One region of the Siccibacter colletis genome, then DNA from elsewhere that is predicted to be linked to it. Evidence: predicted binding sites of a transcription regulator. Region 1 holds the regulator's gene; the other holds the start of a gene.
The links. Region 1 encodes CRP, which controls carbon source genes, mostly activating them, when cyclic AMP is high. Its sites were predicted from a motif close to ATGTGANNNNNNTCACAT; they were not measured.
Positions count from the first base shown of each region.

Region 2: pth (aminoacyl-tRNA hydrolase) is a predicted target of CRP. The motif match lies at 2,115-2,132, and genes of this name have one in related genera.

Region 1 covers NZ_CP074352.1:328,925-333,137, forward strand. The annotation lists gene KFZ77_RS01540 (YccS/YhfK family putative transporter) at 1-1,318, opposite strand, end outside; gene crp (cAMP-activated global transcriptional regulator CRP) at 1,379-2,011, opposite strand; gene KFZ77_RS01550 (OsmC family protein) at 2,317-2,721, shown strand; gene KFZ77_RS01555 (phosphoribulokinase) at 2,767-3,636, opposite strand; gene KFZ77_RS01560 (YheU family protein) at 3,702-3,920, opposite strand; gene KFZ77_RS01565 (hydrolase) at 3,917-4,213, opposite strand, start outside.
Region 2 covers NZ_CP074352.1:2,284,409-2,288,621, reverse strand. The annotation lists gene tehA (dicarboxylate transporter/tellurite-resistance protein TehA) at 1-24, shown strand, start outside; gene ychF (redox-regulated ATPase YchF) at 130-1,221, opposite strand; gene pth (aminoacyl-tRNA hydrolase) at 1,358-1,942, opposite strand; gene ychH (stress-induced protein YchH) at 2,214-2,486, shown strand; gene dauA (C4-dicarboxylic acid transporter DauA) at 2,621-4,213, opposite strand, start outside.

The DNA.
Region 1 (4,213 bases):
GCAGGGCGAATCCTTCCGGGAAGTGGAAATGCAGCGCCACGCCGGCAATCAGCAGCCCCGCCATGGTGCCGCCAGCACGGTGGAAGATCCGCACCCGCGTGGCGCCGTAGCCGTTCTGGGTAACGAACATAATGGTCATCAGGATCCAGTACGGTTTCGGCAGATGAAACGCGTTGCCCACCAGGCTGGCGATGCTCAGCATCACGGCGATACGCGCGGCGTTGCGCAGGGCCGCAGATTTAAAAGAGAGGTAACTTTTTAACGCCGGGAACAGCGGCAGGCGGCGCTGCCGGTCCTCCATCATGTCGCGCACGTACAGAGGGCGCTGGGTGCGCAGCACGCGGGCGATGCGGCTGAAGTGATAATCAAAAAATTGCCCGACCGGGTTATCGGGATGCTGACGGGCGATCTTTTCCAGCGCTTCGCTCTGCTTATCCATCGAAAAACGCGTCGGATAGCGGTGATAGAGAATATCGTCGGCAAGCGTGCGCAGCCGGCCGGCGACAGTTTGCGCTGTCCAGCGAATGACTTTTTCGGCGTGGGTCTGCTTCACCAGCTTTTGTACCTCTTCCGGCTGGTGCAGGCTGACCGAGATATGCTCCTGCAGGTCGAGCGCAATCTGGAACGCGCGCAGCAGGCGCCGGTAATCATTCTGGCGGTTGGCGGCCAGCATGTGCAGCTGCTGATAACACTGGCTGATGAGATCCACCACCTTCTGCTGATGTGCCAGCAATGGCGGTAGCGCGGTATCCGGGTCGGTATGCCGGGTAAGCATGCTGTATTTCGCTTCACAGTAGCTCGCCAGTTCGCGATAGAGCAGACTGAGTGTCTCCCGCAGCGGCTGTTCACGCCACAGCCAGAACCAGAACCAGTTGAACGCGCCGTACCACAGCGTGCCGAGGGTGTAGATGAGCATTGGTTGCCAGACCGGCATGTTGCCGGCGAGGCTTAGGGTAAAGATCGCGGCGATAAGCGAGGCCGGGAGCAGGCGCGCATGCAGGCTGCTGATCTCCGCCGTCACGCCAAGCACCAGCGCCATGACGCTCAGAATAATCGGCAGAGGAAGTTGCTGATAAAGCAGAAGCTGGACTGCGAGACTACTGAGGGCAAACAGCGAGCCGCCGATAAACAGGCGTTTGAAGAAGCGTTTATGAGGTGTATCCAGCCCGGCAATATTGCAGCAGGCAGGCACCAGCGAGAAGAGCAAGCCCTGTTGCAGATGGCCCAGTATCAGGCCCACCGCCACGGGAATACAGAGCACCAGCGTTTGTCGGAGTGCGTAGTTAACTTCGGGGTGGTAAATCAGCCTGCGCCACATAGCCAACGAGCAGAGACAACAACGGCGTGCTACTCGCGTAACACGCCGTTGCGAAGCGGCTTAACGGGTTCCGTAAACCACGATGGTTTTACCGTGTGCGGAGATCAGGTTCTGATCTTCCAGCATTTTCAGAATACGGCCTACGGTTTCGCGGGAGCAGCCCACGATCTGGCCAATTTCCTGACGGGTAATTTTGATCTGCATTCCGTCCGGGTGGGTCATCGCGTCAGGCTGCTTTGCAAGGTTCAGCAGGGTCTGGGCGATACGGCCGGTTACGTCGAGGAAGGCGAGGTTGCCCACTTTCTCGGAGGTGACCTGCAAGCGACGCGCCATCTGCGAGGAGAGGCGCATCAGGATGTCCGGGTTCACCTGGATCAGCTGACGGAATTTTTTATAGGAGATCTCAGCGACTTCACAGGCGGTTTTCGCGCGAACCCAGGCGCTACGCTCCTGGCCCTCTTCAAACAGGCCAAGCTCGCCAATAAAGTCACCCTGATTCAGATAGGACAGGATCATCTCCTTGCCTTCTTCATCTTTGATCAGCACTGCCACTGAGCCTTTAACGATGTAGTACAACGTTTCCGCTTTTTCACCCTGGTGAATCAGCGTGCTCTTAGATGGGTACTTATGAATGTGGCAATGAGACAAGAACCATTCAAGAGTCGGGTCTGTTTGCGGTTTGCCAAGCACCATGCGCTGTTATCCTCTGTTATAAACTGGCTCCAGAGTCCGGGTTATGCCCCTGCTCTGGGGTTGCTGTCATATATTCCCGCATCCCGGGAAGTGGCGCTCGTCAGATTTCGTCGCCTTTAATGAGTAAAATCCGCCGCATACATGCATAACATCAATGTTACATGATTACAGCCAGACTGTTTTAGCATAGCTTTTCATGAGTGTCTTGTATTGTCTCGTTTCAGCTTGACGCAGGTCGCCTTTCGTTGCCTGTTTTGCGGGCGACGAGTAATCTGTCGTCAAATCAGCAAGTCAGGAGAAGGCAAATGCAGGCACGTGTTAAATGGGTGGAAGGCCTGACCTTCCTGGGTGAATCTGCCTCCGGGCATCAGGTGCTGATGGACGGCAACTCCGGCGATAAAGCGCCAAGCCCGATGGAGATGGTACTGATGGCCGCAGGTGGTTGTAGCGCGATTGACGTAGTGTCGATTCTGCAGAAGGGGCGTCACGACGTGACCAACTGCGAGGTGAAGCTTACCTCCGAACGCCGGGAAGAGGCGCCGCGCCTGTTCACGCACATTAATCTGCACTTTATCGTTACCGGTAAAGCGCTCAAAGACGCGGCGGTAGAGCGGGCGGTGTCGCTCTCGGCAGAGAAATACTGCTCGGTGGCGTTGATGCTGGAGAAAGCGGTGAACATCACCCACTCGTATGAGGTGATTGAAGCCTGACGGCAGGGCGGCGCTGACAGGCTTCATGCAGTCAGCGCCGCACCGTTATTCGATTTTTTTCCCTTCCATCAACCGCTGCACCAGCGGCATCATAATCAGCTCCATCGCCAGCCCCATCTTGCCGCCCGGCACCACTAACGTATTCATGTGAGAAATAAATGAACCCTGCAGCATGGCCAGCAGCCAGGGGTAATCGATGCCCTCCAGATTGCGGAAGTGGATCACCACCAGACTCTCGTCCAGCGACGGGATAGTTTTCGCTGCGAATGGGTTGGAGGTATCCACCGTCGGCACGCGCTGGAAGTTGATATGGGTGCGCGAGAACTGCGGGGTGATGAAGTTGATGTAATCCTCCATCGAACGCACCACGGAGTCCATTACCGCCTCGCGCGAGTGACCGCGCTCGCTGGTATCACGCACCAGCTTCTGGATCCATTCAAGGTTAACGATGGGCACCACGCCCACCAGCAGATCAACATGCTGCGCCACGTCGTGCTGCGGCGTGACCACACCGCCGTGCAGCCCTTCGTAGAACAGCACGTCCGTTGGCTCCGGGAGCGGCTGCCACGGCGTGAAGGTGCCGGGAACCTGATTCCACGGCACTGCTTCATCGTAAGTATGAAGGTATTTACGCGACTGGCCGCTGCCGCTGCGCCCGTATTCGCTGAATGTCTCTTCCAGCAGGCCGAAGTCGTTAGCTTCCGGGCCGAAGTAGCTGATGTGGCGACCGAGATCGCGCGCTTTGCGGATCGCCATGTCCATTTCAGGCCGGGTGTAGCGATGGAAGCTGTCGCCCTCGATTTCGGCGGCGTGCAGATTGAGCTGGGTGAAAATCTTACGGAAGGCGAGGCTGGTGGTGGTGGTACCGGCTCCGCTGGAGCCGGTCACGGCAATAATCGGGTGCCTGGCTGACATAGGAAACTACTCCCTTGATGGGTACGCGACGTCACTGCACAGGCGGGAACAGGTTCTGAACGTCGTCAGCCGTGGAACTGACCGCGCGGCATAATGTTAATGGTTTCATGCAGTTCAGACCAGACCAGTACCGCTTCGCCCGTTTGCAGTTGACGTTTTACGTCCGAGACTTTTTGTTCGAGGCTGCGTTCATGTTCACCATAATCGGTGCCTTCGCGCAACACAAAAGATTCGAGCAGGTTATCGAGCGTGTCGGGATCGAGTTCTTTCCAGGGAATAATCATCGCACATCCAGATAGTGAGTCAGCCAGTCAGGCACACGCTGTTCAAGCCACATCTGCGGGCGGCGCAGCGTACCGCTTACGAAACCCACATGCCCGCCATGGTCGGTCAACTGGTATTCAATCGACGGCGGCAGCAGCGTCGGGTCGGGTATCACGTGATGATCCATAAAGGGATCATCTTTAGCATGGATGATAAGCATCGGTTTTGCGACATTGGGCAGCATCGGCATGGCGCTGCACTGGCGGTAGTAGTCCAGCGCGTCTGCAAAACCGTGGATTTTCGAGGTGATAAG
Region 2 (4,213 bases), 2.0 Mb from region 1:
AAGCTGCTGGTGTGGGTGGAGTGAATTTAACTGGAGGGTGGTTACAGGCAGGGTTTACCCGATATCACCGGTAAAGCAGCAAAAAAAATCCACGCCGGAGCGTGGATTGTCGTCATCGTTGGTAAGTAATCAGACGTTAAACAGGAAGTTCATCACGTCGCCATCTTTTACGATGTAGTCTTTACCTTCAGCGCGCATCTTGCCGGCTTCTTTCGCGCCTTGTTCGCCTTTGTAGGTGATGAAGTCTTCATAGGCGATGGTCTGGGCGCGGATAAAGCCTTTCTCGAAATCGGTGTGGATCTTACCGGCCGCCTGCGGGGCAGTCGCGCCAACCGGGATCGTCCAGGCGCGGACTTCTTTCACGCCAGCGGTGAAGTAGGTCTGCAGGTTCAGCAGCTCGTAACCGGCGCGGATGACGCGATTCAGGCCCGGCTCTTCCAGCCCCAGCTCGGCCATGAATTCGTCACGATCGGCATCGTCCAGCTCGGCGATGTCAGACTCCACGGCGGCGCAGACGGCAACCACCACGGAACCTTCTTTAGCCGCGATCTCACGAACCTGATCCAGATACGGGTTGTTTTCGAAACCGTCTTCGTTGACGTTAGCGATGTACATGGTCGGCTTCAGGGTCAGGAAGCTCAGGTAGCGGATCGCCGCTTTGTCTTCGTCCGTCAGCGGCAGAGAGCGCAGCATACCGGCGTTTTCCAGGTGCGGCAGGCATTTTTCCAGCGCGGCCAGTTCAGCTTTCGCGTCTTTGTCGCCGCCTTTGGCTTTCTTCTGCACGCGGTGAATAGCGCGCTCGCAGGTATCAAGGTCGGAAAGCGCCAGCTCGGTATTGATGACGTCAATATCTTCAGCCGGATCGACTTTGTTATTCACGTGGATGATGTTGTCGTTCTCAAAGCAGCGCACCACGTGGCCGATAGCTTCGGTTTCGCGGATGTTGGTCAGGAACTGGTTGCCCAGACCTTCACCTTTGGACGCGCCCTTAACCAGGCCTGCGATGTCCACGAACTCCATGGTGGTCGGCAGAATACGCTGCGGTTTAACGATTTCCGCCAGCTTATCCAGACGCGGGTCCGGCATCGGCACCACGCCGGTGTTCGGTTCAATGGTACAGAACGGGAAGTTCGCCGCTTCAATACCCGCTTTGGTCAGCGCATTGAACAGCGTGGATTTACCCACGTTAGGTAAGCCAACGATACCGCATTTAAATCCCATGGTTTACATCACCTTAATAACTTGTTAATCAAAGAGTTAGTATTAACTCATCGACGTTAATACGATTTTGCCCGCTATTATACACGCAAGTGGTTCGCGGCGGGCGTAAATCCCGGCTGCGCAGCGAAAAAGTCGCTTACTGCGCTTTGAACGCGTGCAGACGGTTAGTGGCTTTGGTGAGCCCGTCGCTCAGCCACAGTTCGGTGCAGCGCACCGCTTCGTCTACCGCATCGTCAATCAGCTTCTGCTCAGACGTGGGCGGTTTGCCCAGTACAAAACCAACAACTTTGTTTTTATCGCCCGGATGTCCGATCCCGAGCCGCAGACGGTGAAAGTTAGGGTTATTGCCCAGCTTGCTGATAATGTCCTTCAGACCATTATGGCCGCCGTGGCCGCCGCCGAGTTTAAATTTCGCCACCCCCGGCGGGAGATCCAGCTCATCGTGCGCCACCAGGATCTCATCGGGCGCGATGCGATAGAAGGTCGCCATCGCCGCCACGGCTTTACCGCTCAGGTTCATAAAGGTGGTGGGAACCAGCAGCCGCACGTCGTTGCCTGCCAGCGTAAGGCGCGAGGTATAGCCAAAAAATTTCGCTTCCTCTTTGAGCGGCGCGCGCTGGCGGTCAGCCAGCAGATCCACATACCAGGCACCCGCATTGTGGCGGGTAGCAGCATATTCCGCCCCCGGATTGGCGAGGCCCACAATCAGTTTAATTGTCATCACGACTTCCCGAATCACTCATTTTGCCGCGTAGTGTACGTTGCCCCCCGGCAGATGACAAAGCGCACTGCGAATTTTGGCCGGAAAGTGAATAGTTCAGAACCTCAATCATTCGAAATCCAAGCTTTATCATCAGCTTATTTGTAAATTTTTGTCGATGCGGGATGTGGAAATGTGATCGACCCCGCACCGGGTATCCATAAGCCAGGACTATACTTAACCTCAGGAAATGGGGACGTTCTCCATCGTATGAAAGATCCGGAGGTAACAGATGAAACGCAAAAACGCTTCGTTGCTCGGTAACTTTCTCATGGGGTTAGGGCTGTTTGTAATGGTGGTGGGGGTCGGGTATTCCATCCTCAACCAGCTGCCGCAGCTCGATCTTCCGCAGTATTTCGCCCACGGTGCGGTATTAAGCATCTTCGTCGGGGCCGTGTTATGGCTGGCCGGTGCGCGCGTGGGGGGACATGAGCAGGTATGCGACCGCTACTGGTGGGTACGCCACTATGATAAACGCTGCCGCCGCAATCAGCATCATAGCTAACGGCAAAAACGCAAATGACGGCTCCCGAACGGGGGCCGTTTTTTTATCCTGTACTTGACCCTGACGCTACGTCAGGTTTCACGCGGTCAGTAAGGGTGGGACAAGATGCAGGCGCAAGGGCCTGCATCTCGCAACTAGTAGCCTTTGAGGGCGCTGTCGATATCAGGACAGAAGGTGAGACGCCCTGGCAGGGGCTTGATACCGGCGCGTGCGAGCGTGCGCAGCGGCTGGAACGGCACGGCGCAGATGCGCAGCTCGCATCCTGGGGGCAGTTTATCGATCGTGCGGGTGAAGGCGTCCAGCCCGCCCGCATCCAGCACCGGAACCGTATCCCACACCAGCACGATGGTGCGCGTGGTCTGCGCCATCGCCAGCACCTCGCTGAAAATACGCTCGGCGGCGGCAAAGAACAGCGGCCCGGTGACGCGCATCACCGCTACATCTTCGTTATGGGTCACCGGCAGGGCAACCAGCGTGGTCATACGGGCAATCCGGCGCATAAACAACAGCGAGGCCAGCACAATCCCGACGCTGATGGCAATCACCATATCGAACAGCACCGTCAGCGACATGCAGATCAGCATTACGATGATGTCGTCTTTTGGCGCGCGGCGCAGCAGGTCGACCACTTTGTGCGCTTCGCTCATATTCCATGCCACCACCAGCAGCAGGGCCGCCATCGCCGAGAGCGGCAGCCATGACAGCAGCGGGGCGAGAGCCAGCAGGGCCAGCAGCACCAGCAGGGCGTGGATCACCGCAGAAACCGGCGATGTGGCTCCGGCACGCACGTTGGCGGCGGAACGGGCGATCGCCGCGGTGGCCGTAATGCCGCCAAAGAACGGAGCGATGAGATTACCCAGCCCCTGGCCCAGCAGCTCGCTGTTGGCGTTATGGCGCGTCCCGGTCATACCATCCAGCACCACGGCACAGAGCAGCGACTCGATGGCCCCGAGCATCGCCATGGAAAACGCCGCCGGCAGCAGGGCGCTCAGGCTGTCCCAGCTCAGGGCGAATGCCGCGCCGGGCAGATCCCACGGCAGAGCAAACTGCGGCAGCAGTTGAGGAATACCGTTCCCCTGGCTGCCATCCGCCAGCAGATAGTGAAAGCGCGAACCGATGGTGGCGACGTCACCGCCGCACAGCATCACCAGCCCCATTACGCCGCAGCCGAGCAGCAGCGCCGGAAGGTGGCCCGGGAGCCGAATACCGAGACGTGGCCATAACACCAGCACCGCCAGCGTGGTAATGCCGATCAGCGCATCGCCGATGTGCGCAGAAGGCAGCGCGCCGATAAGCGCGGCGACTTTCGGCAGGTAGTGCTCCGGCACCTGCGCCAGCTCCAGCCCGAAGAAATCTTTGATCTGCATGGTGGCGATGGTAATGCCGATACCGGAAGTGAAGCCCAGCGTCACCGGCAGCGGAATGTACTCAATAAGGCGTCCGAAGCGGGCGAGGCCGAACAGTACCAGAAATACCCCGGACATCAGCGTTGCCACCAGCAAGCCCGCCAGGCCGAACTGCTGGGAAACCGGATAGAGGATCACCACAAACGCGGCGGTGGGACCGGAGACGCTGTAACGCGAGCCGCCGCTCAGGGCGATCGCGATCCCGGCCACGGCGGCGGTATAGAGGCCGTACTGGGGCGGAACTCCGCTGGCAATCGCCAGTGCCATCGCCAGCGGAATGGCAATAATCCCGACGGTGATCCCGGCAACGGCATCGCGGCT